3 regions of the Clostridiisalibacter paucivorans DSM 22131 genome follow, and region 3 is predicted to be linked to each of the others. Evidence: riboswitches for the same ligand, from Rfam matches in the RefSeq annotation. Region 3 holds a riboswitch; each other region holds the start of a gene.

Region 1 (10,324 bases), on a different contig from region 3:
AGACAAATAAAGTTTCCAAACCTTGTATGAGGACACCAAAAAAATATTAAATATATATGAACTATTTAACATGGATTTAACAAAAGTATATAAAAATTATTATATTATATTTATTGTGCGCATTTTGGTATGTGTTTTTTAAAACAAGAAAACATGGGAGGATTTGTAATGGACATAGCTTTTGGTGTAGTAGGTGGTCTAGGTTTATTTCTTTATGGAATGAATCTTATGGGGATGAGTCTCCAAAAAGTTGCTGGTGAAAGATTAAAAAGACTTATAGAAATTCTAACTAATAATAGGTTTATGGGAGTATTAGTTGGTACTGTTGTCACTATGATTATTCAAAGTAGTAGTGCCACCACAGTTATGGTAGTGGGCTTTGTTAATGCAGGATTGATGCAGTTATCCCAAGCTATAGGGGTTATAATGGGAGCTAATATAGGAACTACTGTTACAGCACAGCTTATTGCATTTAAATTAACAGATATTGCACCACTGGTAATCGCAATAGGTGTGGCTATATGGTTATTTTCTTCAAAAAAGAAACACAAAGAAATGGCTGAAATATTAATAGGTTTTGGTATATTATTTATAGGTATGAGTTTTATGTCAGGGGCGTTAAAACCTTTAAGAACTTCTCCAGTATTTAGGGATATTATGATTAGTCTTAAAAATCCTTTTGTAGGGATTTTAGTAGGATTTGGTATTACTGCTGCAGTACAAAGTAGTAGTGCTTCCATGGCTCTTTTATTGGCATTAGCCAGTGAAGGTTTTATAACAATAGATATGGCCCTTCCAATATTGTTTGGAGATAATATTGGGACATGTGTAACTGCTTTATTGTCTAGTATTGGGGCAAGTACAACTGCCAAAAGGGCAGCTATAATGCACTTATTATTTAATCTTATAGGAACTGCTATATTTATGTTTATATTGAGGTACCCAATACAATCCCTTGTGCAGCGGTTAAGTCCTAATGATATTCAGAGGCAGATAGCAAATGCACATACATTCTTTAACATATCTAATGTTGCTATACAATTTCCATTTGCAGGTTTTATAGTAATGGCTGCAAAGAGACTTGTACCAGGAGATGAGCCAGAACCTCAAGGATTAAAATATCTAGATTCAAGGATAATTGAAACACCATCAATAGCAGTAGGTCAAGCCTCTAAAGAAGTATTGAGGATGGGAAAGATAGTACAATCTTCCTTTGAAATATCGAGGGATGCATTTTTGAAAAAGGATGAAAATTTAATTAAACAGGTTTTTGAAAGGGAAAAAAATATAAATAGACTAGAGAAGGATATTACTAAGTACTTAATTGAGCTCTCTAATGCACCATTGACTAAGGGACAGAATGAAACAGTTAAGACCTTGTTTAATACTATAAATGACTTAGAGAGAATAGGAGACCATGCAGATAATATAGCTGAATTGGCCCAATACAGTATAGATGATAATTCAGATTTTTCTGAAGATGCTATAGAAGAATTAGAAAATATGTTCGAAAATGTGGAACATGCCTTTAAGGCATCTATGGTGGCATTTAAAAGTGCCAATGGAGATATAGCCAGAGATGTTATCAGATATGAAGAAGAAATTGATTTGTTAGAAAAGAAATATAGATCTAATCATATAGAGAGATTAAATATTATGTCATGTGAGCCCACATCAGGGGTAATATTTTTAGATATTATAAGTAACCTTGAACGAATAGCAGACCATTCGTCTAATATAGCACTAACCATACTTGATGCGCTAAAGTAGATTATTATAATAAACATAGTCTTATTGTTAATCTACTATATAAGCCTTAAGAATTTTAATATTTTTAAGATTGTAGAGTCGGGAGAAAATAGAGTTGCAAATAGCAATGTAATTCTAATGATTTTCTCCCTTATTTTATATCTATTTTTTTAGTATAATATTTAATATAAAAGGGGGAATTATAGAATGGCAAGCAAAGTATTTTTTACTGATTTTAAGACAGGGAGTAAAAAGAATAATATTCCCAATAAGATTAAAAGGCTTTTTGACAAGGTAGAAGCATATAAGATTTTAGAAGACAATGATATGACTGCTATAAAATTACATTTTGGAGAAAAAGGGATGAATACTTTTTTAAACCCTATATTTGTAAGACAGATAGTAGGTAAGGTTAAGGAAGTAGGAGGACAGCCATTTTTGACTGACACAAATACATTGTATACTGGAAGTAGAACCAATAGCATAAGCCATATTCAGACTGCTATAGAAAATGGATTTGCATATCCAGTGGTAAATGCTCCCATAATTATAGCCGATGGATTATATAGTAAAAATTCTATAGGTGTAAATGTAAATTTAAAGCACTTTGATGAAGTTAAGATTGCAGGAGAGATATATAATGCCAACTCTATGATAGTATTGAGCCATGTAAAAGGTCATGAGTTGGCAGGATTTGGAGGGACTATAAAGAATTTGGCTATGGGCTGTGCTAGTGCGGCAGGAAAACAGATGCAACATTCAGATGCAAAGCCAAAGGTTAATCAACAGAAATGTGTAGGATGTAGTGCTTGTGTCCAAAACTGTCCTGTAGATGCAATAACATTGGACCAAAGAAAGGCAGAGATAAGTCCTGAAATATGTATAGGGTGTGGAGAATGTGTTACTGTCTGTCCTAAAAGGGCTATAAAAGTACAGTGGAAGACAGATAGAGTTGTATTTTTAGAGAAAATGGCTGAATTTGCCTATGGTGCCATAAAGAATAAAAAAAATAAGGTAGTATACTTTAATTTTGTTATGAATGTAACACCATTATGTGATTGTGTACCATGGAGTGATGAGCCTATAATTAATGATGTAGGAATTTTGGCATCTTATGATCCTGTAGCAATAGATCAGGCAAGTTTAGACCTTATAGATGCACAAATTGGCCATAGTAATAGTAATTTGAAATGCAATCATGGAGCAGGAGAAGATAAATTTGGAGGATTACCTTCAGGAGAAAATGGAAGAACGGTTTTAGAATATGCTGAAAGCATAGGAATGGGATCTAGGGAATATGAGTTAATAGAGTTGTAATTTTGTTAATGTAGGTTATTTTTGTTATATAAATAATAAAAAAATTTAATAAAAAACAATTATAGATTTATTGTATAATAGCACACTCTATATTATAATAGTACTAAAGAATTATACATAAATTGAATAAATTATAACTGGAGGAAAAATGCGGGAGAGTTCAAAGTTTTGGCGCCGAAGGAGTAAATCAGAGGTATTGCCGACCTGTGATGATACTCTCAGGCAAAAGGACCGTATTTGGACAGTACTCTGAAGAGCGAAAGCACCGAAGGGGCAATTCTTGAGGTTTTATTAAAGAAGAAACTCTCAGGTTTAAAACAGAGATAAGGCACTGGAATTCTAGTGCTTGTTTCTCTGTTTTTTTATTTACCGTTAAAAGAAATCATTTTCATAAAAAAATTAGGTTGTGATAAATTATGATTATAATAACTAATAATCCATTGATAAGGAATATGGATTATGTCAATGGAGAAATATTGTACTATGATGTAAATATAATGGATATATTAATTTTAGCTAGAGATAGAGTTCATCAAGGTCATAAATTAATATCTCATCCATTGTTTAGTAGTGTAAAACCCAATGAAAATCCCTATAAGACTATAATTATTTCAAAAGATAAGGGAAAGCTAGATATAAATGGCTTAAAAGTAATAGAAAATAGTATTAGTGTAGCATCTAAATTTTTAAAAAATTCTGAAATAAAGTGCTACTCTGATGAAATTTTAGAGGATTTTAAATTTATTGACTATACTATAATATCGGAAAAATTTTAAAAAGAGTGGAAGAGGGTATAAAGATTTTTAAGAAATAAAAATATAGAGGAGATGATATCATGGAAAAAATTTATGATTTGATAATAATAGGAGGAGGACCCGGTGGTCTTAGTGCTGGAATTTATGCTGGTAGGTCTAGATTAGATACATTATTAATAGAAAAAGAAAGAGCTGGTGGACAGATAGTAACTACAGAGGATGTAGAAAATTATCCAGGGGCAATGAAGGATGCTACAGGACCAGCTTTGGTAGATAGAATGGTAGAGCAAGCTGAGGGTTTTGGTGTAAAGCAAGTAATAGATACTGTTATATCAGTAAATTTAGATAATAAGATTAAAATAATCAAAGGACAAAAAGGTGAATATAAATGCAAATCTATAATAATATCATCAGGAGCAAAACCACGTCCTATGGGGATATCTGGAGAAAAAGAGTTTGCAGGAAAGGGTATCTCATATTGTGCCACATGTGATGCACCATTTTTTGAAGGATTTGATGTATATGTAATAGGGGGAGGAGATTCTGCAGTTGAAGAGGCTATATATATATCAAAATTTGCTAGAAAGGTAACTATAGTTCATAGAAGAGATAAATTGAGGGCGGCAAAATCTATTCAAGAGAAGGCATTTAAGAATGAAAAAATTGATTTTATGTGGGATACAATAGTAGAGGAAATAAAAGGTGAAGGTATTGTTGAAGAAATGATACTTAAAAATAAGAAAACAGGGGAGAATGTAGTTGTTAGAGCAAATGAAGAAGATGGGACTTTTGGAATATTTGTATTTATAGGATATATTCCCCAAACAGATTTATTTAAAGATGTTATAAATATGGATGATAGAGGGTATATAATAACTGATGAAAATATGCATACAAATATAGATGGAGTTTTTGCGGTAGGAGATTGTAGAGTTAAATCTTTAAGACAAGTGGTTACTGCATGTGCAGATGGAGCTATAGCTGCAACCCAAGCTGAAAAATATATAGAAGATAATTTTGAGGAATAGTATGATTTAGTAAGTATAGATTACAAAATTTAATAAAATAAAAAGGGAGGTTTTAAAATGATAGAAGTAGATAAAAAGACTTTTGAGGAAGAAGTGTTAAACGCTGAGGGTTATGTATTGGTAGATTTTTGGGGAAAAAGTTGTGAACCATGTAAGGCATTGATGCCCCATGTTGAAGAATTGGCACAAAAGTATGACAGCAAATTGAAATTTTGCAAATTAGATACATCAGCTGCTAGAAGATTAGCTATAAAACAAAAGGTATTGGGATTGCCAACTATAGCTATTTATAATAATGGAGAAAAAATAGATGAATTGACTAAAGATGATGCTACAGCTGAAAATATTGAAAGTATGATCAAAAAGTATGCTCAATAAAATCAATATAAATTTTTAAATAATTAGGGGAGGTGAATTAATATGGGTCTTGAAATTGGAAATATTTTCATAAAGGATGTCCAGTTTGCAGAAAGTACCGAGGTAAAAGAAGGTGTGCTTTATGTAAATAAAAATGAATTGCAGGAACTTATTATGGAAGATGACAATGTTGCAAATGTAGAAATTCATTTGGCAAGACCAGGGGAAAGTGTAAGAATTACACCTGTTAAAGATGTAATTGAACCTAGGGTAAAGGTCAATGGCCCAGGGGGGATATTTCCTGGCATACTATCAAAGGTGGATACTGTAGGCAGTGGAAGAACCAATGTTTTAAAGGGAGCAGCTGTTGTAACTACTGGTAAGATAGTAGGATTTCAAGAAGGAATTATAGATATGGCAGGGACAGGTGCAGACTATACACCTTTTTCTAAATTAAATAATGTTGTATTGGTTTGTCAACCTAAAGAAGGAATAAAGCAGCATGAACATGAAAAAATAGTAAGAATGGCAGGGCTGAAAGCATCAAGATATTTAGCACAGTTTGCCAAAGATGTGGATGCTGATGAGGTATTAACCTATGAATCTTTGTCACTTTTAGATTCAATATCTAAATATCCTGAGCTTCCCAAAGTTGCATATGTATTAATGCTCCAAAGTCAAGGGTTATTACATGACACATATGTATATGGAGTAGATGTGAAAAATATAGTGCCAACTATAATATCACCTACTGAGATTATGGATGGTGCAATAATTAGTGGAAATTGTGTATCTGCTTGTGATAAGAACACAACATATCATCATTTAAATAATCCTATAGTCCATGATTTATATAAAAAGCATGGAAAAGAATTGAACTTTGTAGGGGCTATTATAACAAATGAAAATGTATATTTGGCAGATAAGGAGAGATCATCTAATTGGACAGCTAGATTAGCTGAATATTTAGGAGTAGATGGAGTTATTATATCTCAAGAGGGATTTGGAAATCCAGATACAGATTTAATAATGAATTGCAAAAAAATAGAAGAAAAAGGTATAAAGACAGTTATAGTAACTGATGAGTATGCTGGAAGAGATGGAGGTTCCCAGTCATTGGCTGATGCAGATTCAAAGGCCGATGCAGTTGTTACTGGGGGAAATGCCAATGAAACTATAGAACTTCCTCCAATGGAAAAGATAATTGGCCATATAGATTATGTAGATAGGATTGCAGGGGGATTTGAGGGAAGTTTAAAAGATAATGGTTCCATAGTAGTTGAGCTTCAAGCTATAACTGGAGCAACTAATGAACTGGGATTCAATAAATTATCAGCTAAGAGTTATTAGAAAATAAAAATAAGAAAGGAAGTGTAATAATGGGATTGTATGATAACAAAAAGGTAATTATCATAGGCGATAGAGATGGTATACCGGGTCCTGCCATAGAAGAGTGCTTAAAATCTACTGAAGCAGATGTAGTATTTTCTTCTACAGAGTGTTTTGTCTGAACTGCTGCAGGGGCAATGGATCTTGAAAATCAAAGAAGGGTAAAAGAAATGACAGAGAAGCATGGCGCTGAAAATGTAGTAGTAGTTTTAGGCGCAGCTGAAGCTGAAGCTGCAGGATTAGCGGCGGAAACAGTTACAGCAGGAGACCCTACTTTTGCAGGTCCATTGGCAGGAGTCCAGTTAGGACTTAGAGTATATCATGCAGTAGAGCCTCAATTTAAAGATGAGGTAGATTCAGAGGTATATGATGAACAAATAGGTATGATGGAAATGGTGTTGGAAGTAGATGAAATAATAGAAGAAATGACTGATATTAGGGATGAGTTTTGCAAATTTAATGATTAGTATATGTTAAAGTAGTTCCCTACAATATAGAGGGGAGGGAAATGATGGATAAAATTAGAGTTGTGCACTATATCAACCAATTTTTTGCAGGTATTGGTGGTGAAGAAAAGGCGGATATAGGGCCAGAAATAAGAGAAGGTTTTGTAGGACCAGGAATGGAATTTAATAAGAGGTTAGGAGATAATGGAGATATAGTAGCTACTGTAATATGTGGAGATTCATATTTTAATGAAAATATGGATGAAGCTAAAGAAAAAATAATAGAGATGGTAAAAAAATATCAGCCAGACTTTTTTATAGCAGGACCTGCATTTAATGCGGGAAGATATGGTATTGCTTGTGGTGCAATATCAGAAGAGGTTCAATCTCAGTTGAATATACCTGTAATAACGGGAATGTTTCCTGAAAATCCAGGAGCAGACATGTTTAAAAAGAAGGTATACATTGTAGAAACTAAGAATAATGCTGCGGGTATGAGAAAAGCAGTTAAAAACATGGTTAAATTGGGAATGAAAATTGTAAAAAATGAAAAAATATTAACCCCTAAAGAAGAAGGATATATTTCTAGAGGTATAAGAAGAAATTATTTTGCCCAAAATAGAGGCTCTCAAAGGGCTGTAGATATGTTGATTAAAAAGATTAATGGGAAACCATATGAAACAGAATTCCCTATGCCAGACTTTGATAGGGTAACTCCCAATCATCCAATTAAAGGATTGGAGTCAATTAAAATAGCCCTTGTAACTTCTGGGGGGATTGTTCCAAAGGGAAATCCAGATAGGATAGAATCTTCTAGTGCCTCTAAATATGGGAAATATGATATATCTCAGTTTGAAGACTTAACAGATAAAACTCATGAAACGGCCCATGGAGGCTATGATCCAGTATATGCCAACGAAGATCCAGATAGGGTATTACCTGTAGATGTAATGAGGGATTTAGAAAGAGAAGGGGTAATAGGAAAATTACACAGATATTTTTATACTACTACTGGAAATGGAACCTCAGTAGCGAATGCGAAAAGGTTTGCAGAAGAGATTTCAAAAGAATTAGTTGCCGATGGAATTGAGGCGGTTATATTGACGTCTACCTGAGGCACCTGTACTCGTTGCGGTGCAACGATGGTAAAGGAAATTGAGAGGGCAGGTATACCTGTGGTGCATATGTGTACTGTTGTGCCTATTTCCCTTACAGTGGGTGCTAACAGAATAGTGCCTACAATAGCAATTCCTCATCCATTGGGCAATCCTTCTTTAGATGCTAAAGAAGAAAAGTCATTGAGGAGAAAATTAGTAGAAAATGCTTTAGAGGCTTTACAAACAGAAGTTGATGGTCAGACAGTTTTTGAAGATTGATTTTTAAATATATGATAAAATATAAAGGGTGATATTTTTGTCACCCTTTATATTTAACTAATTAACATGGAAAAACAAAAAAATAGTGTGGGGGTGTGTTTATGTCCTATGCAGTAGTTAAAGGTGCTAGCTATATCTTGGCTCATACTCCAGATTTAGTAGTACACAATGGTACGACGCAAACTTCAGAAAGACTTATAAATCCGACTTCAGAATACCTAAAAAAACTACCAGAATTTTTGAGAAGCTTTGATGAAGCTATGAAGTACCCTCCTAATCAAGTCTATATAGGCAATATTACTCCAGAAGATTTAGCTCAATATGAGATGCCTTGGCATGATAAGGTTGTAGAAAATGCCAAAAGATATGGGAAATTAGGGGAGATCATGCCTCAAGATGAGTTTTATGGATTAATTAAAATTTCTGATGTATTTGATCTAGTGTTATTGGAAGAAGATTTTACAGAGGAGATAAAGAAAAAGTTTAGTGATCATCCATTAATGGATAATGGATTAATAGAAAGGCTAAAGGAAGGAGAAAAGGAAGAAACTATAAAAAAATATATAAAAGAACAAAATGCAGAACCCCTTTATAGTAATGATGTCTTAGTAGGTTGTATAAAAAGGGCCCATGACATAGATTTTAATCTAAATGCCCATACGATTATGGAAAATCTATCTGTAAAGGCATCGGGAGTGTTAGCGCTATTAAACCTCTTTAATAAAAATAATATAAATCCTATGGATATAGATTATGTAATTGAGTGTTCAGAAGAAGCATGTGGAGACATGAATCAGAGAGGTGGAGGAAACTTTGCAAAGGCTATAGCGGAAATAGCAGGTTGTAAAAATGCTACAGGTTCCGATATCAGAGGATTCTGTGCAGCTCCTACCCATGCATTGATAGAAGCAGCAGCGTTAGTTAAAGCAGGTGTCTATGACAATGTAATAGTTGCTGCTGGTGGAGCTACAGCTAAATTAGGCATGAATGGTAAAGATCATGTGAAAAAATCTATACCTATACTTGAGGATGTATTAGGTGGATTTGCTATATTAATAAGTAAAAATGATGGTGAAAGTCCAATATTGAGAACAGATTTAGTGGGAAGGCATACTGTGGGAACTGGCTCATCTCCTCAAGCAGTAATTACATCATTGATTACTGCGCCATTAGATAAAGGGGAGTTAAAAATAACAGATGTAGATAAATACTCTGTTGAGATGCAGAACCCTGATGTAACAAAACCTGCTGGAGCAGGAGATGTGCCCCTTTCTAACTATAAAATGATTGGAGCACTGGGAGTAAAGAGAAAAGAAATAGAGAGAAAAGAATTGATGAATTTTGTAAAGAAACATGGTCTATGCGGATGGGCTCCAACTCAAGGCCATATACCATCAGGTGTGCCTTATATTGGTTTTGCTATTGATGATATGAAAAATGGAAATATAAAGAGGGCCATGATAGTAGGTAAGGGCAGTCTATTTTTGGGTAGAATGACCAATCTGTTTGATGGAGTGTCTATAATAATGGAAAAGAACGATGGTAAAGAAAAAGATGGTATAGAGGTTTCGGAAAATGAAATAAAAAGGATTATAGCTCAGGGGATGAGAGATATAGCATCACACCTACTAGAGGAATAGGGGTGAAAAAAATGGATGAAAAAATTATGAAAAAAGTAATTGGAAATGTGTTGAATGAAATAGCAGATAATTTGGAATTTGGTAATGCTGGTAAGAATATTAAAATAGGCATAACTACTTTAGAGAGTGAACATGGTATAGACAATATAATAGCTGGGGCTGAAATGGCTCAGAAAAAGGATGATAATCTAGAAGTTCTTTTGATAGGTCCACCAAACAATTCTAGTTTAAAAACTATAGAGGCAAAGGATCTAAAAGAGGCCCATC
Region 2 (10,324 bases), on a different contig from region 3:
TCCCATCAATGCCTCCATAAAAGACTCTGATACAGTAGGGTGTCCATGGATGATATCAGAAAAATCTTCTACTTTAAGTCCCTTAGCTATTGCTATTGTCCCCTCATGGATTATATCCGATGCATGGGGAGCTATTATATGAACTCCTAATATCCTATTGCTTTCATCCGCTATAATTTTCACAAATCCATCAGTTTCTCCCATAGTAATGGCCTTTCCATTGGCACCTATCATAAATTTACTAGTCTTATAATCTATGTCTTTATCCTTTAAATAATCCTCTGTATACCCTACCGAAGCCACCTCTGGAGTTATATATACACAACTAGGTATTACATCAGTATTTTTAATATTATTTACACCCATAATCCCCTCTGCTGCTATTATACCATGATGAGATGCCACATGGGCAAGCATAGCTCCTCCTATTACATCTCCTATGGCATATATGTTTTTCACATTGGTTCTAAAGTTTTCATCTACTTTTATACCTTTATTATAACTCACACCTATCCTATCTAATCCTAAACCTTCTATAAAGGGTCTTCTTCCTGTAGATATAAGGGCCTTTTCAGATTTCAATATCCTTTCTCCCTTTTTGCCTGACACCGTTAAATTCAATCCATATTCTACAGACGCTATCTCTTCTACAGTAGTATTAGTTAATATCTTTATACCTCTTCTTTTAAGATAACTAGCCAGTCTCTTGTATATATCCTTATCAAAATTATTCAATATATTTGGTAAAGACTCCACTATAGTTACTTTAGTACCCATAGCATTAAATATACCTGCAAATTCTAATCCTATAACTCCACCACCAATTACTGTTAAAGATTCAGGAATTTCTTCAAACTCTAACAATTCACTACTAGTCAAAACCCCATTACTCTCTATCCCTTTAATGGGTGGTACAAAAGGTTGTGAACCTGTGGCTATAATCATATAGTCAGTATTTATATTTATAACTTTCCCATCTTCTTTTACTACTGATACATTGTATTCGTCTTTAATCGTAGCATTGCCTTTAATGATATCTACACCATTTGATTTGAGAAGAACTTTTATTCCACCCACTAATTTGTCTACAACATCCGATTTTCTTTTTTGTAACATATTTACATCTATATTGTAATAGTCTACCATTATTCCAAAATCTTTACTATTATTTATCATATTTATTACTTCTGCACTTTTATATAATGCCTTTGTAGGTATACATCCTCTATTTAAACAAGTCCCACCTAAGTCCTGTTTTTCTACCAATGTTACCTTTGCACCCAGTTGAGAGGCCCTGATAGCGGCAACATATCCGCCAGGGCCTCCTCCTATAATTAATATCCTTTTATCCATTCTCACACCTACCTTTGTTATTAACCTTGCCATTTTAGTATAGGTTTTCTCGCTGCCTTTACTTCATTTACCCTTTTTACTGGAGTAGTTTGAGGAGCAGATTTCAATATTTCTGGATTTTCCTTTGATTCATCAGCAATCTTTATCATGGCATCTATAAATTTATCCAATGTTTCCACGCTTTCCGTCTCAGTAGGTTCTATCATAAGGGCTTCACTTACAATCAATGGAAAATATATAGTTGGTGGATGATATCCATAATCTAAAAGCCTCTTTGCAACATCTAGTGTAGATACATTAAGTTCTCCTCCCTTCACTCCTGACAGTACAAACTCATGTTTGCATAGTCTATCAAATGGTAGGTTATAATGACTCTTTAGTTTTTCTTTTAAATAGTTGGCATTTAATACAGCTATTTCACTAGCCCTTTTCAAACCTTCTCCTCCCATAGTTAACATATATGAAAGGGCCCTTACCAACACTCCAAAATTCCCATAATATTCTTTAACCTTGCCAATTGAATGGGGCCTATCATAATCAAATTTATAAACTTTTCCATCGTAATCTACCGCTGGAACAGGAAGAAACTTTTCTAACTTTTCCTTCACACCTACAGGTCCACTACCAGGTCCTCCTCCTCCGTGGGGAGTAGAAAGGGTTTTATGAATATTTAAATGAACCACATCAAATCCCATATCTCCAGGTCTAGCTGCCCCCATTATTGCATTCATATTTGCTCCATCATAATACACTAATCCTCCTACATCATGGATGATCTTTGTAATCTCTAATATATCTTCTTCAAACAATCCCAATGTATTGGGATTGGTCAACATTAATCCTGCAATATCTTTATCAGCAATCTCACGCAATGCATCTATATCTACGAGTCCCCTCTCATCAGATTTGACTTCAACTATATCAAATCCTGCTACAATGGCACTGGCAGGGTTAGTTCCATGGGCTGAATCTGGTATTATTATCTTGGTTTTATTCTTATCTTCATTATAGTCATGGTATGCCTTTATCAGCATAAGCCCTGTCAACTCTCCATGGGCACCCGCTGCAGGCTGTAATGTAAATCTATCCATACCTGTAAGCTCACATAAATTCTTATCTAATTTATGCATAAGTTCCATATTTCCTTGTACTGATTTCTCAGACTGATATGGATGAGTATAGACAAAACCTTCTAATTTAGCCATTTCTTCGTTTCTTTTGGGATTATATTTCATCGTACATGACCCCAATGGATAAAATCCTGTATCCACTCCAAAATTTTTATTAGATAATAGAGTAAAATGCCTTATTACATCGACTTCACTTACCTCCGGCAATTCCGCTGGTGACTTCCTTATATAGTCATTGGGAATAAAATCTTTTATATCTTTATTCTCCACATCATTTTCAGGTAATGAATATGCCCTCCTGCCCTTTTTAGATAATTCAAATATTAGGTTATTATATTCTTTCATTTTATCCCCTCCAAAACCTCAACTAATGTATCTATCTCCTTCTTAGTTCTCTTTTCTGTAACACAGTATAAAATTGTATCTTTCTGTTGAGGATAATCCTTCTCCAATAGATATCCACCTAATATATCTTTTTGATATAATTTTTCATTGATAGTTTCTGCATCCACATTTGCTGCTATGCTAAACTCTTTAAAAAATGGCTTATTAAATGCATCCCTATACTTACCACTCCTTGTTATGAGTTCATGGGCATAATGGGCCTTTTGAAATGACATCTCTGCCACTTCCCTAATACCTTCTTTGCCTAAAACTGTCATATATACAGCTGCCGCCAATGCATTTAATGCTTGATTAGAGCATATATTAGATGTGGCCTTTTCCCTTCTTATATGCTGTTCTCTAGCCTGTAACGTAAGTACAAAGGACCTTTTTCCATCGACATCTTCTGTCTGACCAACTATTCTACCAGGCATCTTTCTCATAAGTGCCTTTTTAACAGCCATAAATCCTAAATAAGGTCCCCCAAAGTTTAATGGATTTCCTAATGACTGTCCCTCTCCCACTACTATATCAGCACCTAAATTACCTGGAGATTCCAATAGTCCCAATGCAATAGGGTCTACTGTCATAATAAATAAGGTCTTTTTATCGCTATGGGCTATTTTTTCGATCTCTTTAATCTCTTCAATTACACCAAAAAAGTTAGGGTATTGTACTATAACTGCTGCTATATCCTTAGACATTTTAGACTCAAGTATTTCTCTATCTGTCTCTCCATCTACCATATCTACTTCTACTATATTTATACCTTGAAATCTAGCATATGTCTTTAACACCCTTCTGTATTCAGGGTGTACAGTCTTAGATACAATTACATCCTTTCTTCTAGTCTTACCCACAGCCATCATCATCGATTCAGCCAATGCTGTAGCCCCATCATATATGGATGCATTTGCCACATCCATATCTGTCAAATTACAAATAAGAGTTTGATATTCAAATATAGTCTGCAGTGTCCCTTGACTTATTTCCGCTTGATATGGGGTATAGGAAGTGTAAAACTCTGATCTAGATATCACATGATTTACTACTGATGGAATATAATGATCATATGCTCCTGCCCCTAAAAAGCAAGTCAAATCCTTTATAGTTTTGTTTTTCTTACTCAATTCCTCCATCAATGTAGAAAGTTCCATTTCAGATAATGGACCATCTATATCTAATTTTTTATTCAATCTTACATTATCGGGTATATCACTAAAAAGCTCGTCTAAAGATGTTAATCCTAATTGAGATAACATCTCTTTTATATCTTCTCTTCCATTGGGTATATAAGGAAACATATTACGCCTCCTCTTCACAGAATTTTTCATATTCCTCTGCACTCAACAATTCATCTATTTGAGTATCATCCAATATCTCAATAGATACAATCCAGTTTTCATAGGGTTCTGTATTTACCAACTCTGGCTCATCCTCTAGATCATCATTAACCTCAATTATTTTACCATCTATGGGCATATTTATATCTGACGCAGCCTTTACTGATTCTACTACTCCAAAGGCATCTCCCAATTCAAATTCATCTTCAACCTCAGGCAATTCAACATAAACAATATCCCCCAATGCATTTTGTGCAAAATCTGTAATTCCTATATATGCCTTATCCCCTTCTACTTTAACCCATTCATGATCTTTTGAATAATATAAATCCTTTAAAGTTTTCATATTTAATTTCCTCCCTTATTTTTTATAATTCTTTGTATAGAATTTTTTACTTATAACTTTAGCCCTTTTTGTTTTCTTTCTTATAGCTATCTGGATTTCACCATCCATATTTACAGTATTGCTCTTAATTAACGCTAAACCTATATTTTTCTTTAAAGTTGGTGAATAATATCCTGTTGTCACTACTCCAATCTCTTCATCTTTATAAATTACTGGATATCCATGTCTAGGAATACCCCTATCTAACATTTCAAATCCAATAAGTTTCCTGTTGCTTCCCTCTGCCTTTTCTTTAACTAATTTATCTTTACCTATAAAATTTTCTTTACCTAATTTCACAAAGAATCCAAACCCTGCCTCTAAAGGCGTTATCTCTTTAGATATCTCATTTCCATATAGAGGTAAAGATGCTTCAAATCTCAACGTATCTCTAGCCCCTAATCCTATAGGTTTAATTCCATCTACTTTACCTTGGGATAAAATACTTTTCCATAACTTTGGAGCATCGTTTGGAGAAAGATATATCTCAAATCCATCTTCACCTGTATATCCAGTCCTAGATATTAGCACATTTACTCCATCTATATATATATCTTTTTTACTAAAAAAGAATTTTATACTACTTAAATCATAATCAGTCATCCTTTGAAGTATCTTTTGAGCCTTTGGCCCTTGAACCGCAAATTGAGCATATTGAGATGATGTATTGTCAATATCTACATCATAAATATTGTTTTCCACCAACCACTGATAATCCTTCTCTGTATTGCTAGCATTGACCACTAACAAAAAATGTTTACTACTAAATTTATAAATCAGTAAATCATCTACAATACCTCCATCGGGATAACACATAAAACTATACATTACTTGATTATCCTTAAGTTTAGATATATCATTGGTTGCTATATACTGAATAAAATCCTCTGACTTTTCTCCCTTCACCTCTATTTCTCCCATATGAGAAACATCAAATATACCTGCATCTTTTCTTACTGATTCATGTTCAGGTATTATACCCTCAAATTCTACTGGTAATGCCCAACCTGAATAATCCACAACTTTTGCTCCAAAGTCATCATAGACTTCAAATAAAGCTGTCTTTTTCAAATTATCCATAACCACCCTCCTCATAATTTAAATTTATAATCAAAAAGGGAATATGATGGCATGACTATACTGGCTGCCTTCATATTCCCCTGTTTCTTTACCTGAGAGTTTCTACAATACCAAAAAGTGTATTGCTCCTTCGGTGCCGATTTACGGACTTTTCAGAGGTTCATCAGGAAACGATCTGTTTGCCTGAAAGTTTCTATGGTGTGTTGGCATATACCCATATTGCTTCTTCGGCTATCTCACTACAAGATATCTCTCGTAACCTTCATCTGAACATTATTTGATTTTTTTTAAAATATATACTATTTAAAATAAAGTATAATATATTATAATTTCATTTTCAATAATTATTTATATATTAACGAAGATATAACATTAAACACATAATATATACTTATATTTTTTAGGTTGTATATTATACTATATTAATTTACAATATTATTAAATAGAATCCTAAGGGGGATATTTAAATGATTATTATAGATACTGAAAACACTAATCCATATTTTAATCTTGCGGCCGAAGAATATGTGCTTAAAAACTTTGACGAAGATTGTTTTATGCTTTGGCGAAATAAAAACTGTATTGTAGTGGGAAAAAATCAAAATACTATTTCTGAAATCAATACTGATTTTGTAAAAAAGCATAATATTCCAGTAGTTAGAAGACTTTCTGGTGGAGGAGCTGTCTTTCACGATTTAGGTAATTTGAACTTTACATTTATAATGAATGAGGGTTCCAATGATTTTAATGATTTCAAAAAATTCGCTACACCTATTATCGAAGTATTGAAAACTCTATCTATAGATGCCAAATTTAGTGGTCGAAACGATATCACTATAGATTATAAAAAGATATCGGGAAATGCCCAATATATTTATAAAGATAGGGTGCTTCATCATGGTACATTATTATTTTCTTCTAATATGGCAGATTTAACTGGGGCATTGAAACCTAAAAATACTAAATTTCAAGGTAAGGGAGTAAAGTCAGTGGCCAGTAGAGTGACAAATATAGAATCTTATCTATCTAAACCCATCTCCCTCGAAACTTTTAAAAAGAAAATTATGGATTATGTATCGGATAAATATAGTAGCGAAAAGATATATACATTTACTGAAAAAGATTTGAACAATATAGACCAATTGGTAAAAACAAAATATGAAACATGGGATTGGAATTATGGTAGTTCACCTAAGTATTCCTTTTTCAACGAAAAAAAATTCCCTGGAGGGACTGTGGAATTTCACATCGATGTAAAAAAAGGTAAAATTCAAAACATAAAATTCTTTGGTGATTTTTTCGGTAAAAAAGACATTTCTCATATAGAAAACAAATTAATAGGCGTTGACCATGATTTTGATAAAATAAAAAAAGTTTTATCATCTATAAATACCCAAGAATACTTTGCAAATATAGATTTAGACAATTTAATTTCAGGTATGTTTTAGTTATAAGTTTTAATTTTTAGAAAACTCTTGTTTTTATTCCTATTTTTATTATATTATATTTATAATAATATCTTTTAGGGAATCGAAGTATTTTTTTGACAAGGGGGAGTCTTTTTATGAATAAACAAGAACTAAATAAGATGTTAAAAAATCTACCTAGATTATTTTTTGGGTTTTTCTTATGTGCATTGGGTATATCTATGATGCTTCACGCAGATTTAGGTATAAGTCCATGGGATATTTTTCATAAAGGACTTTCAACTCAAACAGGACTTACCTTTGGACAGGCATCTCAGTTAACAGGATTATTGGTCATAGGCGTAAGTATTCCTTTAGGAATACTGCCAGGTATAGCCACTATATTAAATATGTATTTTATAGGATTCTTTATAGACCTTATAAATAAAAGTGGTATTTTATCTACTCCCAGTGTTATAATATCAAAATTAATACTAATATACTTGGGGATGATAGTCTTTAGTGCAGGTGTATTTTTTTATCTTAGTAGCAATCTAGGTGCCGGTCCTAGAGATGGACTCATGATAGGTTTGGTTCAAAAATTGAATAAATCTGTATCATTGATAAAAACTGTTATTGAAATATCAGTCCTTATTATAGGTTATATACTGGGAGGACCTTTAGGAATAGGAACTGTACTTATAGCTATTTCATTTGGTACAATACTTCAAACTATATTCAAAATAGGTAAATTTGATGCCAATAGTAATAAACAGCTTAATTTAAAGGAACAATATAAAATCCTTTTTGTTGATGATAGTACAGCTAGTAATTAAGATATGGTTATTGGTTACTCATGTTCAAAAACAAAACCATGGTGTAATTATTACATTGGATTTATATTACTAACTATAGATAAATCATTAAAATCAATTTCTTTATCACTATAAGTAAAAAAGAGAACCCCCTCCTGTATTATATGATCTAAATTATATGTAAAATCATACTCAACATTATTGTAATTACACTGTTTTCTAAAAATACCAACATATATATACGAATATCCTTGTTTGGTATAACTTTGTGAGGATATAGTTCCAGAAAAATATAATCCTTTACTAAAATCTACAGTTTTATGTACATAATTTTCTTTATTTAAAATATTTTTGTTATTTCTTTTTAATGATTTTACTTTTATAGTATTGTTTGTATTATCAAATGTTTCTAATTTAATAATGTGGTGAGAAAAAATCTGAAAAAATGGTGGAATCAATATATTAGGTTGCCTATATCCAATAGAAACTATTCCCATATTAGAGTCTTTTATATATATAATAACCATCATCAATTTTATTCTTTATTTCACCATTATATCCATATTTATAAAGTATTTGGTCTCTTTTTATTCCAATTTTTTGTAATACCAATTGTTCACCAAATAAGTATATGGACAAATACAACAATATATAGGCTGAGATTAAAAATACTAATAATATTTTCAATTTTTTATGCATAATTGTTATCAAAATACATTTAGTATGACTTATTTTCATGAAATTACCTACTTTTTTATAATGTGCTTATTTTTTCTACACTATTTTTAGCTTTCATGCTACTAACAATAGACATAATAGTGCCTCCAATAAATATTAAAAAAAAGATACTTATATTAAAAGAAAGTTGAAAACTATTATAATATATGGACAGATTCTTAGAAATATAATAATTACATATCATCAAAATAATAATAAATATTATTAAACTTGAAAAATAACCTATCCATCCAATAACCATTGATTCTAACATAATAATTTTTGAAATAATTTTACTGCTATATCCCAATGATTTTAAAGTACCAATTTCTTTCTTTCTATTTATAACACTATTATATGTGGATAAATATATACTCAATAAGGAAAAGAAACAAAAAATTAAACCTATAAGTGAAATTATCCTAAGCATATATTTTATAATAAAATATGATTTGTCTAAATAAACTTGACGTTCTGTATCAATCATATTTTTATCTAAATACAATTTTAAATCGTCTATTTTAGACGAATCTTTTATTATAACTTTCATAGTTTTAATTTCATTTTCTCCAATACCAATGCTATACATATCTATATTATTATTAACTAATCTAATATCATCTTTGGGTATATATATATGATTTGGACCCTCTCCGTTTACTAAATTATCATATGTTCCAACTACCTCAAAAGTATAATAAAAAGATTTAATAGGCTTTGGTTCTATATCTTGTAAAAAATCATGTGCAAAATATCTTATCGTTATTGTTTTACCAATAAAATTATCACCATTTAAATATTTAATTGCTTGTTGTTTTAATTTACTAGTATCTATGTCATCTGGATAAAAATATTTAGGAATAATCCCCACTTTAGTATCATTTTCTTCAAAATGTTTACCGCTTACTATTAATCTTTCGATACCTTTATGACCTAATGCTATTGAAAGATGTGCTTCATTATGAAATAAATCTCTAGGATTAATAACCGTCCCACCTTGATTCCCACTATCTTCATATATATCTATAACATCATTATTATTAATCAATAAATTCTTTATTTTCTGCTTTGTTTTGAAATCATCTTTAGATAATTTAATATTTAAAGTCCTATAACCAAATGTATTAAAAACATGTTTATCCGTGTATTGATAAAATGATACCAATAAACAATTAGCTATAAATAAAATCATAAAAGAAATCCAAAATAAAAATATATCAAATCTTATACGTTTTCTTTTTAATAAATTTGTATATGCAATCTTAAAATAGTATCTACTTTTCATATGTATCTCCTTTAGTTTCTTAATAATAGTATTGGCGATATCTTTTTTATTTTCTTCACCATGTTAAGAGATGAAATAAATATAAGTATTAATAAAGTTACAAATATTAACAAATACATACTAGGATTTATTACGATTTTTGTACCTATCAAAATATCCTTAAATTTAGCATTAATTACAGGATTTATTATAGTATATATACTAAAATTACTTATAATGCTTGCAAATACAAAACTTATAAACCCAAATATATAAGACTCTACTAAAATAATCTTAAACAAAGTTTTATTACTATACCCAAATGCTTTAAATATTGCTAAATCATTAATTCTTTCATTTATTGAATTAGATAAAACAATACATAATACTATAAAATTAAGAATAATAATAACAATAAACATAATTAAACTCCCGTATTTAATAGTT
Region 3 (10,324 bases):
ATTATATTGGCTTTTGCAACTAAAAATGTGGTATTATCTTTATTTATTGGTGTATTTTCAGGCACATTTTTATTGGGGCTAAATGATCATGGAGTATTTGGAGCTGTTTTTTATGGAGGACTAAGCATAATTGACCAAGTATTAAACTCATTAGCAGACAAATGGAATGCTGGAATAATTCTTCAATGTCTTACTATAGGAGGACTAATAGGATTGGTTACTAAGATGGGAGGAGCTAAAGCAGTTGCAGAATCTCTATCAAAAAAGGCAAAGTCTCCCACTAGTGCACAACTTATTACATGGGTTTTAGGGTTATTTGTATTCTTTGATGATTATGCTAATTCTCTAATAGTTGGGCCAATAATGAGACCTGTGACTGATAAACTTAAAATTTCAAGGGAAAAACTGGCGTTTATAATTGATGCTACAGCAGCACCTATTGCAGGGATTGCCCTTATATCTACATGGGTAGGATATGAAATAGGCCTAATAAAGGATGCGTATGATTCAATAGGTCAAAGTGTAAATCCCTATGGTGTATTTATGTCAACTATACCCTTTAGATTTTATAATATTTTGATATTAGTATTTATAGTTACTACAGCAGTATTATTAAAAGAGTTTGGGCCTATGTACAAGGTAGAAAAAAGAGCGAGGACTACTGGAGAAGTTCTTAGGGAGGGTTCTAATCCTATGGTTTCTAAGGAAACAACAGGGATAGAACCTATAGAAGGGATTAAGCTTAGTGTTTGGAATGCAATTATTCCCATAGGAATACTGATAATATCAGCATTCTTAGGATTTTATTATAATGGATATACTGCGTTATCAGACAACCCTGAGATGATGGAAATAATTAATAATGCACCACTATCTATTGAGGCAATAAGGGAAACATTTGGTGCATCTGATGCTAGTGTAGTATTATTTCAGGCAGCACTATTGGCCAGTATAGTGGCATTAATAATGGGAGTTAAACAAAAATTATTTTCTATAGGAGATGGAATCGATACTTGGATAAATGGTATGAAATCTTTAGTGATTACAGGTGTAATATTATTATTGGCATGGTCAATATCTGGAGTAATTAAAGAATTGGGTACTGCTAAATTTATGGTATCTATATTGTCAGATACGATACCAGCATTTTTGCTTCCATCGATTATATTTGTCTTGGGATCTATAATATCCTTCGCTACAGGTACATCCTATGGAACCATGGGAATATTAATGCCTATTACTATACCTTTAGCCTTTGCCATAGTGCCAGAGCAAAGTTATATTATTATGAATGCAGGGGCAGTTTTAACTGGTGCAATATTTGGAGATCACTGTTCACCCATTTCAGATACAACTATATTGTCATCTATGGGAGCTGCCTGTGACCATATAGATCATATTAAGACTCAGTTGTTTTATGCCATAACTGTTGCTACTATATCAATAGTATTTGGATATATACCAGTTGGACTGGGAGTACCAGTTTATATAGTATTATTAATAGATTTAGTTATGATATTTGCAGTTGTGAACTTCTTTGGTAAGTCTGTAAAGGAAGACCAATTACAAAAATCTATGAGTAAGTAGTAGTGAAAAAGACCAAAGGCTATTTTATTTTGGTCTTTTTCTATTCGCGTAAAGTATAAAATATTCTGAATAAATATGATTATATTGACTTTAGGGATTACATTTTATAAAATCTTTTTATGGTTATTTAAAATTTAATAAGATTCGGATGAAAATAGCGGGAGAGGATAGTGAATCCACCGAAGAAGTGAATCTTTCAGGTATCCATTCTTGGATAGGACCGTTATTGGACGAACCTCTGGAGAGACTCTATTAGAGCACCGAAGGAGCAAGTTGGCTATGGCCAATGAAACTTTCAGGTAAAAAGGACAGGGGAATTTCAAATACAGAATAGAAATTCTATCTAGAGGTCATTATAAATATGACCTCTTTTTGTATTTTTGAGAGTTTAAGTAATTTTCAAATGAACTGTATGAAATTCCTACTAAAATCAAAATTAGGAGGCAAAAATGACAACATTAGTAAGGGTATTTGAAAAAATTGATTCTATTGTATGGGGACCACCATTATTGATTTTATTAGTTGGAACAGGGATTTATTTAAGTTTTAAATTAGGCTTTATACAGGTTATACATTTACCAAGGGCATTAAAGTATATTTTTCAAAAGAATGATGAGGATAATCAGGGAGATATATCTAGCTTTGCATCTCTATGTACTGCTCTCTCCTCAACTATAGGTACAGGAAATATAGTTGGGGTTGCTACAGCGGTGAAATTAGGAGGACCTGGAGCATTATTTTGGATGATAGTAGCAGCATTTTTTGGCATGGCTACAAAATATGCAGAGGGTTTATTGGCAGTTAAATATCGAGTTGTAGATGAAAATGGTCAGATGTCTGGTGGCCCAATGTATTATATTGAAAGGGGATTAAATAATAGCTTTTTAGCTAAGGCATTTGCTTTGTTTGGAATTGGTGTGGCTTTCTTTGGTATAGGAACATTTCCACAAGTAGAGGCAATTACAAGTTCTATGGAAATAGCATTTAGTATTCCAAAATGGTTGACAGGTAGTATATTGGTTTTATTAGTAGCATTGGTAACATTAGGAGGAATAAAGAGTATATCTAAAGTTGCCCAGCTTATAGTGCCTTTTATGGCTGTTCTCTATGTATTTGGAGTATTGTCAATCTTACTGTCTAATATTGAACTTATACCTAGTACAATTTCATTAATAATCAGGGGTGCATTTACTAAAACATCAGCAGTAGGTGGTTTTGCAGGTGCAGCAGCAATGAAAGCTGTTCAAGCAGGGATATCTAGAGGTGTTTTTTCCAATGAATCAGGACTGGGCTCGGCTCCTATAGCAGCGGCTGCTGCTAAGACTAATTCATGTGTAAGACAAGGGCTTATATCTATGACAGGAACATTTTTTGACACTATAGTAATATGCACAATGACAGGATTAACTTTAGTATTAACAGGAATGTGGAACTCTGAATATGCAGGGGCTTCCATGACTAATCAAGCATTTAGAAGTGGATTTTTTAACCCACAAATAGGGGAGTATATAATTACTATAGGATTAATATTCTTTGCCTTTACCACGATTATAGGATGGAACTATTATGGAGAAAGATGTACTGAATACTTAGTGGGAGTCAAGGGAATAAAATTTTACAAATTAATTTTTATTGTTCTCATAGGATTGGGACCATTTCTTAAGCTCAATCTTATATGGACTATAGCTGATATAGTAAATGGGCTCATGGCTATACCTAATCTTATAGGACTTATAGGACTAAAGTCAGTGATTTTGGCTGAGACAAAGTCATATTTTTCTAGGCTATAGTTTTAAAAAAGTGTTATAATGAATGTAAAAAATTTTGCAAAGGTCAAATAGGGAGGAATATTGTGAAATATTATGATGTGATAATTATTGGATCAGGACCAGCAGGACTTTTTACAGCGATAAATTGTGATGATAGTAACAGAGTTATTGTGTTAGAAAAGAATAATGTTGCAGGAAAGAAGCTTTTGCTTTCAGGGGCAGGACAGTGTAATATAACCCATGAGGGGAACGTAGAAGATTTTGTAAAACATTATGGTGAACATGGAAGATTTTTAAAAAATGCATTGTATAGATTTAATAATAATGATTTATTAGATTTTTTTAGAAAAAGAAAACTTGAATTTATATCTAATGATGAGGGAAAAGTATTTCCCAATACCCTTAAAGCATCGGATGTTTTGGATATCTTGATTAAAGAGTGCAATAAAAGGGGTGTAGAAATTAATTATAATTTTTGTGTAACAGATATATCATATAATGAAGAAGACAAAATATTTAATGTAAAAAGCAAGGGGAAAAAATATAAATCTTCCAATTTAGTAATTGCTACTGGGGGTAATTCATATTCTTATACTGGTTCTACAGGAGATGGATATACACTTGCATCTAAACTTGGACATAGGATAGAGGAACCTCTGCCGGCATTGACGCCTTTATATATTAAAGATTATCCCTTTGGAGATTTGTCAGGGATATCCTTTGAAGATATACCTATATATTTGTGGCGAAATAATAAAAAGATTAAGGAAACAATGGGAGATATATTGCTAACCCATAAGCATATATCAGGACCAGGGATATTAAATTTTTCTAGATATGTAAATCCCAATGATGTAATAAAGATAAATTTTATTGGTCAAAAAAACATAGAAGGATTTAGAAAGGAATTTATAAAAGATATTCAATCTAATGGTAAACTTCTTATAAAGACTTTACTGAAAAACTATTCTATACCTAAAAGGTTCATAGATGAGATTCTTAAAATTATTGGTATAGATGAAAAAATAACCTGCGCCAATTTGAATAAAAAGCTCAGAAATAGATTAGTGATGATGCTTACAGAATATCCTATGACTGTGGAGAGATTAGGAGAATTTAATATGGCAATGGTTACAAAAGGAGGAGTTTCAATTAGGGAAATAAATACCAAGACTATGGAGTCCAAAATAGTAGATGGATTATATTTTGTAGGAGAAGTTATAGATATAGATGGAGATACTGGAGGATATAATATTCAAGCAGCATTTTCTACAGCATTTGTTGCTGGAAATACAATATAAGCTTAATGACGAAGGTATAAATACAGTTAGTAGTTCGTAGTTAGTAGCTATTAGTTGATGGTGGAAATCCTATGGATTTCATCATTAACTATTAACTACTAACTTTTTTATGTCTTTTGAAATTAAAAAAATGCATGGTTTATGTAGATTATACAAATACTTATATAAAATGAATATTTATAAAGGGTGGATATAATGTTTAATCGAAAGAAAACAGAGTTTGACAAATACAATTTAGACAAATATTCTTTGTTTAAATCTATTGAAATGAATATACAAATACTTAAAGATATATTTAATCATGATGATACCATAATCTTTAGACATTTTGGAAACAAGACTGACAAAAAATTAAAATATTGTATCGTATTTATTAAAGGGATGGTAGATAAGGATATGATACATGAAAGTATAATAAGGCCTATTTTAAGAAATTCAATATTAGGAAAAGAAAAAAATACAATAGAAAGCATGGAAAATCATGTAATCACTTCAGACAACATAAAAAAGACTAAATACATAGATAAAGTGGTTAATTCAATAATTAGTGGAAATACAGTACTTTTATATGAAGGTGTACAAGAGGCATTAATAATAGAAACTATGGGATGGGAAAGTAGAGATATACAAGAGTCTGAAGTAGAAAAGTCTTTGAGGGGACCAAGGGAAGGTTTTACAGAATCTATAATCAAAAATTTAACTATGATAAGAAGAAGAATAAAGACACCTGATTTGAAGTTTAGGTTTAGAACCCTTGGATTAAGAACAAAAACTGAATGTTGTATATGTTATATTGAGGGAATAGTTAATGAAAAAATATTAAAGGAATTAAATAAAAGACTTGATAAGCTCGAAATAGATGGCTTATTGGATTCAGGATATATTGAAGAATTGATAAAAGATGCACCTTTCTCTCCATTTAGAACTATAGGAGATACTGAACGACCCGATGTTGTTGCAGGTAAAATATTGGAAGGGCGTATTGCATTATTGTTGGATGGTACTCCAGTAGCGTTGACATTGCCATATATTTTTTTAGAATATTTTCAATCTCAAGATGATTATTATACCAATTTCTATTTTTCATCAATTAACAGGTTGTTAAGGATATTATCATTTATTCTTACAATTAGTGTGCCAGCTATATACACGTCATTAATAACTTTTCATCAAGAGATGATACCTACCTCTTTGATATTGACTGTTTCTGCTTCGAGACAAGGGATACCATTTCCTACAATACTGGAGGTGTTTGCTTTATTACTTGTATTTGAAGCATTAAGGGAAACAGGGATTCGTATGCCCACATTTATAGGTCAGGCCCTTAGTATAGTTGGGGCATTGGTATTAGGGCAAGCAGCTGTAGAGGCTAGATTTGTCAGTGCACCTATGGTAATAATTGTAGCGTTTGCAGGGATAACGGGGCTTATGATTCCAAAGATTAAAGGAGCTGTGGTTTTATTAAGGGTAATATTTTTATTGTTATCATCATTTTTAGGTTTATATGGTTTCATTTTTGGAGTTGCAGGATTATTAATTCATCTATGCAGTATTTATTCCTTTGGGATACCTTATATGTCATATATAAGTACGTTAAAGATTAGTGAATTGAAGGATACAGCCATAAGAATGCCCAGATGGTATATGGAATATAGACCAAAGCTTATAGCAGATAGGAATTTCAAAAGGCAAAATAATGGGGGGAAAGGCTATGATAAATAAGAAGGTGATGATACTTTGCATATTTTGCATATTAAATATATTCATATTAAATGGCTGCTGGAGTTATAGAGAAATGGATAAGCTTGCAATTGTCGGAGGTATGGCAATAGATAAAGGGAAAAATGATAATTATTTAATAACAGCAGAAATAGTAGATTTGGAAACCGATGGCGGAGAGGTAAAAGTAAAGTCGAAAAAGATACGAATGGAAGGAGAATCTGTATTTGATGCAATAAGAAATATAATTAAAATTTCAGCAAAAAAATTATATTGGGCCCATACTAAAGCTGTTATAGTGAGTAAAGACATTGCAAAAGAGGACATAACACAAGTAATTGATTTGATAAATAGGGATGCAGAGATTAGACTTTCATTAAATATTCTAGTTTCCAAAGAAGAGACTGCTAGAGAGCTACTTTCACAGCAAAGTGTAACTACAGAGATAAGAACCTTTGAAATTGAAGAAGTGTTTAAAGGTCAAAAAAGCTTAGGAAAATCTCCAGATGTAGATGTAAGTGATTTTATTAACGCCCTATCTGGTGAAGGTATCTCAGCAGTACTACCCAGCATATCAGTTGTAACTAATGAAGGTCAAAGGACATCAAGTTTATCAGGCACAGCAGTTTTTAAAAGGGATAAATTAGTAGATTTTTTAGATGGTGAAGAGACAAAATCCTATTTGTTTATAATAGATAAAATAAACAGTGGATTGATTATATATAAATACCCTTCCAAAGTTAATACGGATAAAATTACATTAGAAATATTAGAAAATAAAACTAAAATGGAGCCCCAGTATAAAGATAATAATTTAATTATGAATATAAATATAAATACAAAAGTAGCTGTTGGGGAGCAAGGGACAGATAGAAATTATGTCCATAAAGATGGTTTAGAAACTATAAAGAATGGTGTACAGAGGGTACAAAAGAAAAAAATAGAAGAATTAATAAGAAAAGTTCAAATGGAGTATAATGCAGATATTTTTGGGTTTGGAAAGACTATTAAAGAAGAAATGCCTAATTTGTGGAAGGAAATAGGTAGTGAGTGGGATGAACTATTTAGGACAGTAGATACTAAAGTGAGTGTATCCATGGATATAAAAAACAGTGGACTTTCTCCAAAGGTTATAGAAGTAGGTGATTAATTATGATATTAATGCTTATTATGTGTTCATCTATTTATATCTTTTTTGTATTTGTAGATTTAATACCTATTTATAGATCTGGCAAATATAAGTTATTTTCAGTATATACTTTGATGTTGACAGTATCATATGTAATTAGAGTATTGATAAGTATAGGAATAAAGATACCTAGTCCTGTAGAACCAATAAAGAAAATAGTTATTTCTATTTTTAATATATAGAAATATTGATTTTGTTATAGGAAAGTGGGAGATACATGAATAAAGAAAATATTGCTAGTAAGCAAGGTATAGCAATTATGATTTTGTTTATAATTGGAAGCACATTAGTTTTAGGTGTAGGGGGAAAAGCTAAACAGGATATATGGATAGCTGTTATATTGGCTATGTTGGGAGCTTTGATTATAACTTCAGTATATGCAAGAATTTTACATCTTTTCCCTGGAAAAAATTTGTATTCTATAGTAGAAATTTTGTTTGGAAGTATATTAGGTAAAATAATTTCCATATTCTATATTTTTTATGTTATTCATTTAGGAGCTTTGGTTTTCAGGAATTTTTCTGAATTTATTCATATAGTATCTTTAATAGAGACTCCCCAGTTTGTTCTCGTTATGACTATGGGCATTACCAGTATTTGGTTTACAAGAAAGGGTATAGAGGTATTAGGAAGGTGGTCTCTTTTAATTCTTCCCATTGTGGTATTTATAATTATATCTCTAATTACATTGTCTACACCTAAAATGGATATCAATAATTTGAAGCCAATATTATATGAAGGGATTAAACCAGTAATAGATGGTAGTTTTTCTATATTTACATTTCCATTTGCAGAAACTATTGTATTTACAATGATTTTAAGTTCTTTAAAAAATACTGATGATGTATTTAAGGTATATAGATATGGCATAGTGATATCAGGATTACTTATATTGATAGTATATACAAGAAATATCCTTGTCCTTGGAGTAGAAACTGACAGTGCATTGTATTTTCCATCGTATTCGGCTGTTAGTTTAATAAAGGTAGGAGACTTTATTCAAAGAATTGAAGTATTAATATCTGTTATATTTTTATTTTCAGGATTAATTAAGATAAGCATATGTATATATGGAGCAAGTATAGGCATAGCAAACTTATTTAATTTTGCTGACTTCAAATTATTAATTCCTCCAGTAGCATTAATAACAATGAATTTATCATGCTTTATATATGATGATGTCATGGAAATGTTTTTTTGGTCATCAAATATTTATAAATATTATGCTATTCCATTTCAGATAGTATTACCAATGATTATTTTAATTATTGCGGAAATAAAGAAGGGATTTTTTTCTTCTTCCAAAAAAGACAGAAACTGATATAATTAGTGTAAAAGGGAGGGATTTTATTGTTGAGAAAAATATTTTTACTAGGAATATCAATAATTATCATGACAACATTAGCAACAATGGGTTTTTTATTTTTTATGCCAGTAGAGCCACAAAATGTAGCAATGGCTTATTCACCAGGGGAAACTAATATAGTAATGGAAGACGAATTTATACATACGGATGTCTACCCTATAATTGATGGAGAGAAAATTTTTATACCATTAGATATTTTCAAAAAATATATACACGAAGATATTAGATTTGACGAACAGAAAAGATTGTTATATTTGAACATAGAAGAGCCCCAATTTGAATTGGAAACAGAAGAATTAACTGAAAGATTAGATAATGGAGTTAACTTAACTATGCTTGTAAGAAATCTTTCAGATAATTATTATGTAGAGTTATCAGGATATGAAAAAATATTCAATATAGAGATTACATATATTGAAAAAAATAATATTGTAATTATAGATAAAGTTAAAGAAAAAGAATTGATTGGAACAATTGATAGAAAAACGTACTTAAGACCTGAAAAATCTTCTTTTAGCTTTAAATTAGACAAGCTTAGAAGTGGTGACAAAGTAAAGGTATTTGAACAGGAAAATAAATGGTCTAAAGTAAGGACTGAAGAAGGCTATATAGGGTATGTGAAATCTAGAGATTTAGATGTAGAAAAATTAGATATGGATTTAGATGTAAGGCTAAATACTGTAAGAGAAGATTGGAATCCAACAGGAAAGATTAACTTTGCATGGGAATATGTATATAGATATACTCCTGATATATCTGAAGAAGATGCTATAGAAGGATTAGATGTAGTGTCTCCAACGTGGTTTTCCATAATAGATGATAAAGGAACTATAGAAAATAAAGTGGATTATAATTATATAATGGATGCCCATGATAAGGGATATAAAGTATGGGCCCTTATGGACAATAGTTTTGACAAGGACTTGACAAAAAAGGTGCTTTCTAGTGAAGAGGCACAAAATAATGTTATAAATCAGATATTAGTATATACCAGCATGTATAATATAGATGGCATAAATCTAGATTTTGAAAATGTATATTATGAAGATAAGGACAGGCTCACTCAATTTGTGGACAAGTTGACAAAGGCCCTCAAAAAACAAAACTTAGTTGTGTCCATGGACTTTACTATACCTTCTAGTAGCTTAAATTGGTCAAAATTCTATGATAGGGAAAGGATATCTGAAATAGTAGATTATTGTATGGTTATGACTTATGATGAGCATTGGGCATCAAGTCCTAAAAGTGGCTCAGTAGCATCTATAGGATGGGTGGAAAGTGGTATAGAAAAAACCCTTAGATATGTACCAAAGGAAAAATTGTTATTAGGCATCCCATTCTATACTAGAGAATGGGAGGAGACAAGGGACGAAAAAGGGAATATAGATATTAA

The links. A riboswitch is a leader RNA that binds a small molecule or an ion and turns the genes downstream of it on or off. The one in region 3 is predicted to bind glycine.
Region 1: linked by a shared signal. The riboswitch ahead of Q326_RS0107440 (GrdX family protein) and the one ahead of Q326_RS0106860 (alanine/glycine:cation symporter family protein) in region 3 are both predicted to bind glycine.
Region 2: linked by a shared signal. The riboswitch ahead of gcvT (glycine cleavage system aminomethyltransferase GcvT) and the one ahead of Q326_RS0106860 (alanine/glycine:cation symporter family protein) in region 3 are both predicted to bind glycine.

What each region holds. Positions count from the first base shown of each region.
Region 1 covers NZ_JHVL01000018.1:31,778-42,101, forward strand. The annotation lists gene trmL (tRNA (uridine(34)/cytosine(34)/5-carboxymethylaminomethyluridine(34)-2'-O)-methyltransferase TrmL) at 1-30, shown strand, start outside; gene Q326_RS0107430 (Na/Pi cotransporter family protein) at 169-1,770, shown strand; gene Q326_RS0107435 (DUF362 domain-containing protein) at 1,957-3,066, shown strand; glycine riboswitch at 3,208-3,310, shown strand; gene Q326_RS0107440 (GrdX family protein) at 3,483-3,842, shown strand; gene trxB (thioredoxin-disulfide reductase) at 3,902-4,849, shown strand; gene trxA (thioredoxin TrxA) at 4,907-5,227, shown strand; gene Q326_RS0107455 (glycine/sarcosine/betaine reductase component B subunit) at 5,270-6,556, shown strand; gene grdA (glycine/sarcosine/betaine reductase complex selenoprotein A) at 6,586-7,062, shown strand; gene grdB (glycine reductase complex selenoprotein B) at 7,107-8,417, shown strand; gene grdC (glycine/sarcosine/betaine reductase complex component C subunit beta) at 8,519-10,057, shown strand; gene grdD (glycine/sarcosine/betaine reductase complex component C subunit alpha) at 10,069-10,324, shown strand, end outside.
Region 2 covers NZ_JHVL01000010.1:1,597-11,920, forward strand. The annotation lists gene lpdA (dihydrolipoyl dehydrogenase) at 1-1,353, opposite strand, end outside; gene gcvPB (aminomethyl-transferring glycine dehydrogenase subunit GcvPB) at 1,374-2,828, opposite strand; gene gcvPA (aminomethyl-transferring glycine dehydrogenase subunit GcvPA) at 2,825-4,171, opposite strand; gene gcvH (glycine cleavage system protein GcvH) at 4,173-4,556, opposite strand; gene gcvT (glycine cleavage system aminomethyltransferase GcvT) at 4,572-5,675, opposite strand; glycine riboswitch at 5,746-5,841, opposite strand; gene lplA (lipoate--protein ligase) at 6,143-7,123, shown strand; gene Q326_RS16835 (YczE/YyaS/YitT family protein) at 7,240-7,917, shown strand; gene Q326_RS0105830 (hypothetical protein) at 7,968-8,426, opposite strand; gene Q326_RS0105840 (ABC transporter permease) at 8,651-9,898, opposite strand; gene Q326_RS0105845 (ABC transporter permease) at 9,910-10,324, opposite strand, start outside.
Region 3 covers NZ_JHVL01000014.1:48,307-58,630, forward strand. The annotation lists gene Q326_RS0106855 (Na+/H+ antiporter NhaC family protein) at 1-1,587, shown strand, start outside; glycine riboswitch at 1,736-1,820, shown strand; glycine riboswitch at 1,823-1,902, shown strand; gene Q326_RS0106860 (alanine/glycine:cation symporter family protein) at 2,037-3,377, shown strand; gene Q326_RS0106865 (BaiN/RdsA family NAD(P)/FAD-dependent oxidoreductase) at 3,440-4,657, shown strand; gene Q326_RS0106870 (spore germination protein) at 4,853-6,379, shown strand; gene Q326_RS0106875 (Ger(x)C family spore germination protein) at 6,369-7,526, shown strand; gene Q326_RS0106880 (hypothetical protein) at 7,529-7,747, shown strand; gene Q326_RS0106885 (GerAB/ArcD/ProY family transporter) at 7,783-8,886, shown strand; gene Q326_RS16910 (glycosyl hydrolase family 18 protein) at 8,916-10,324, shown strand, end outside.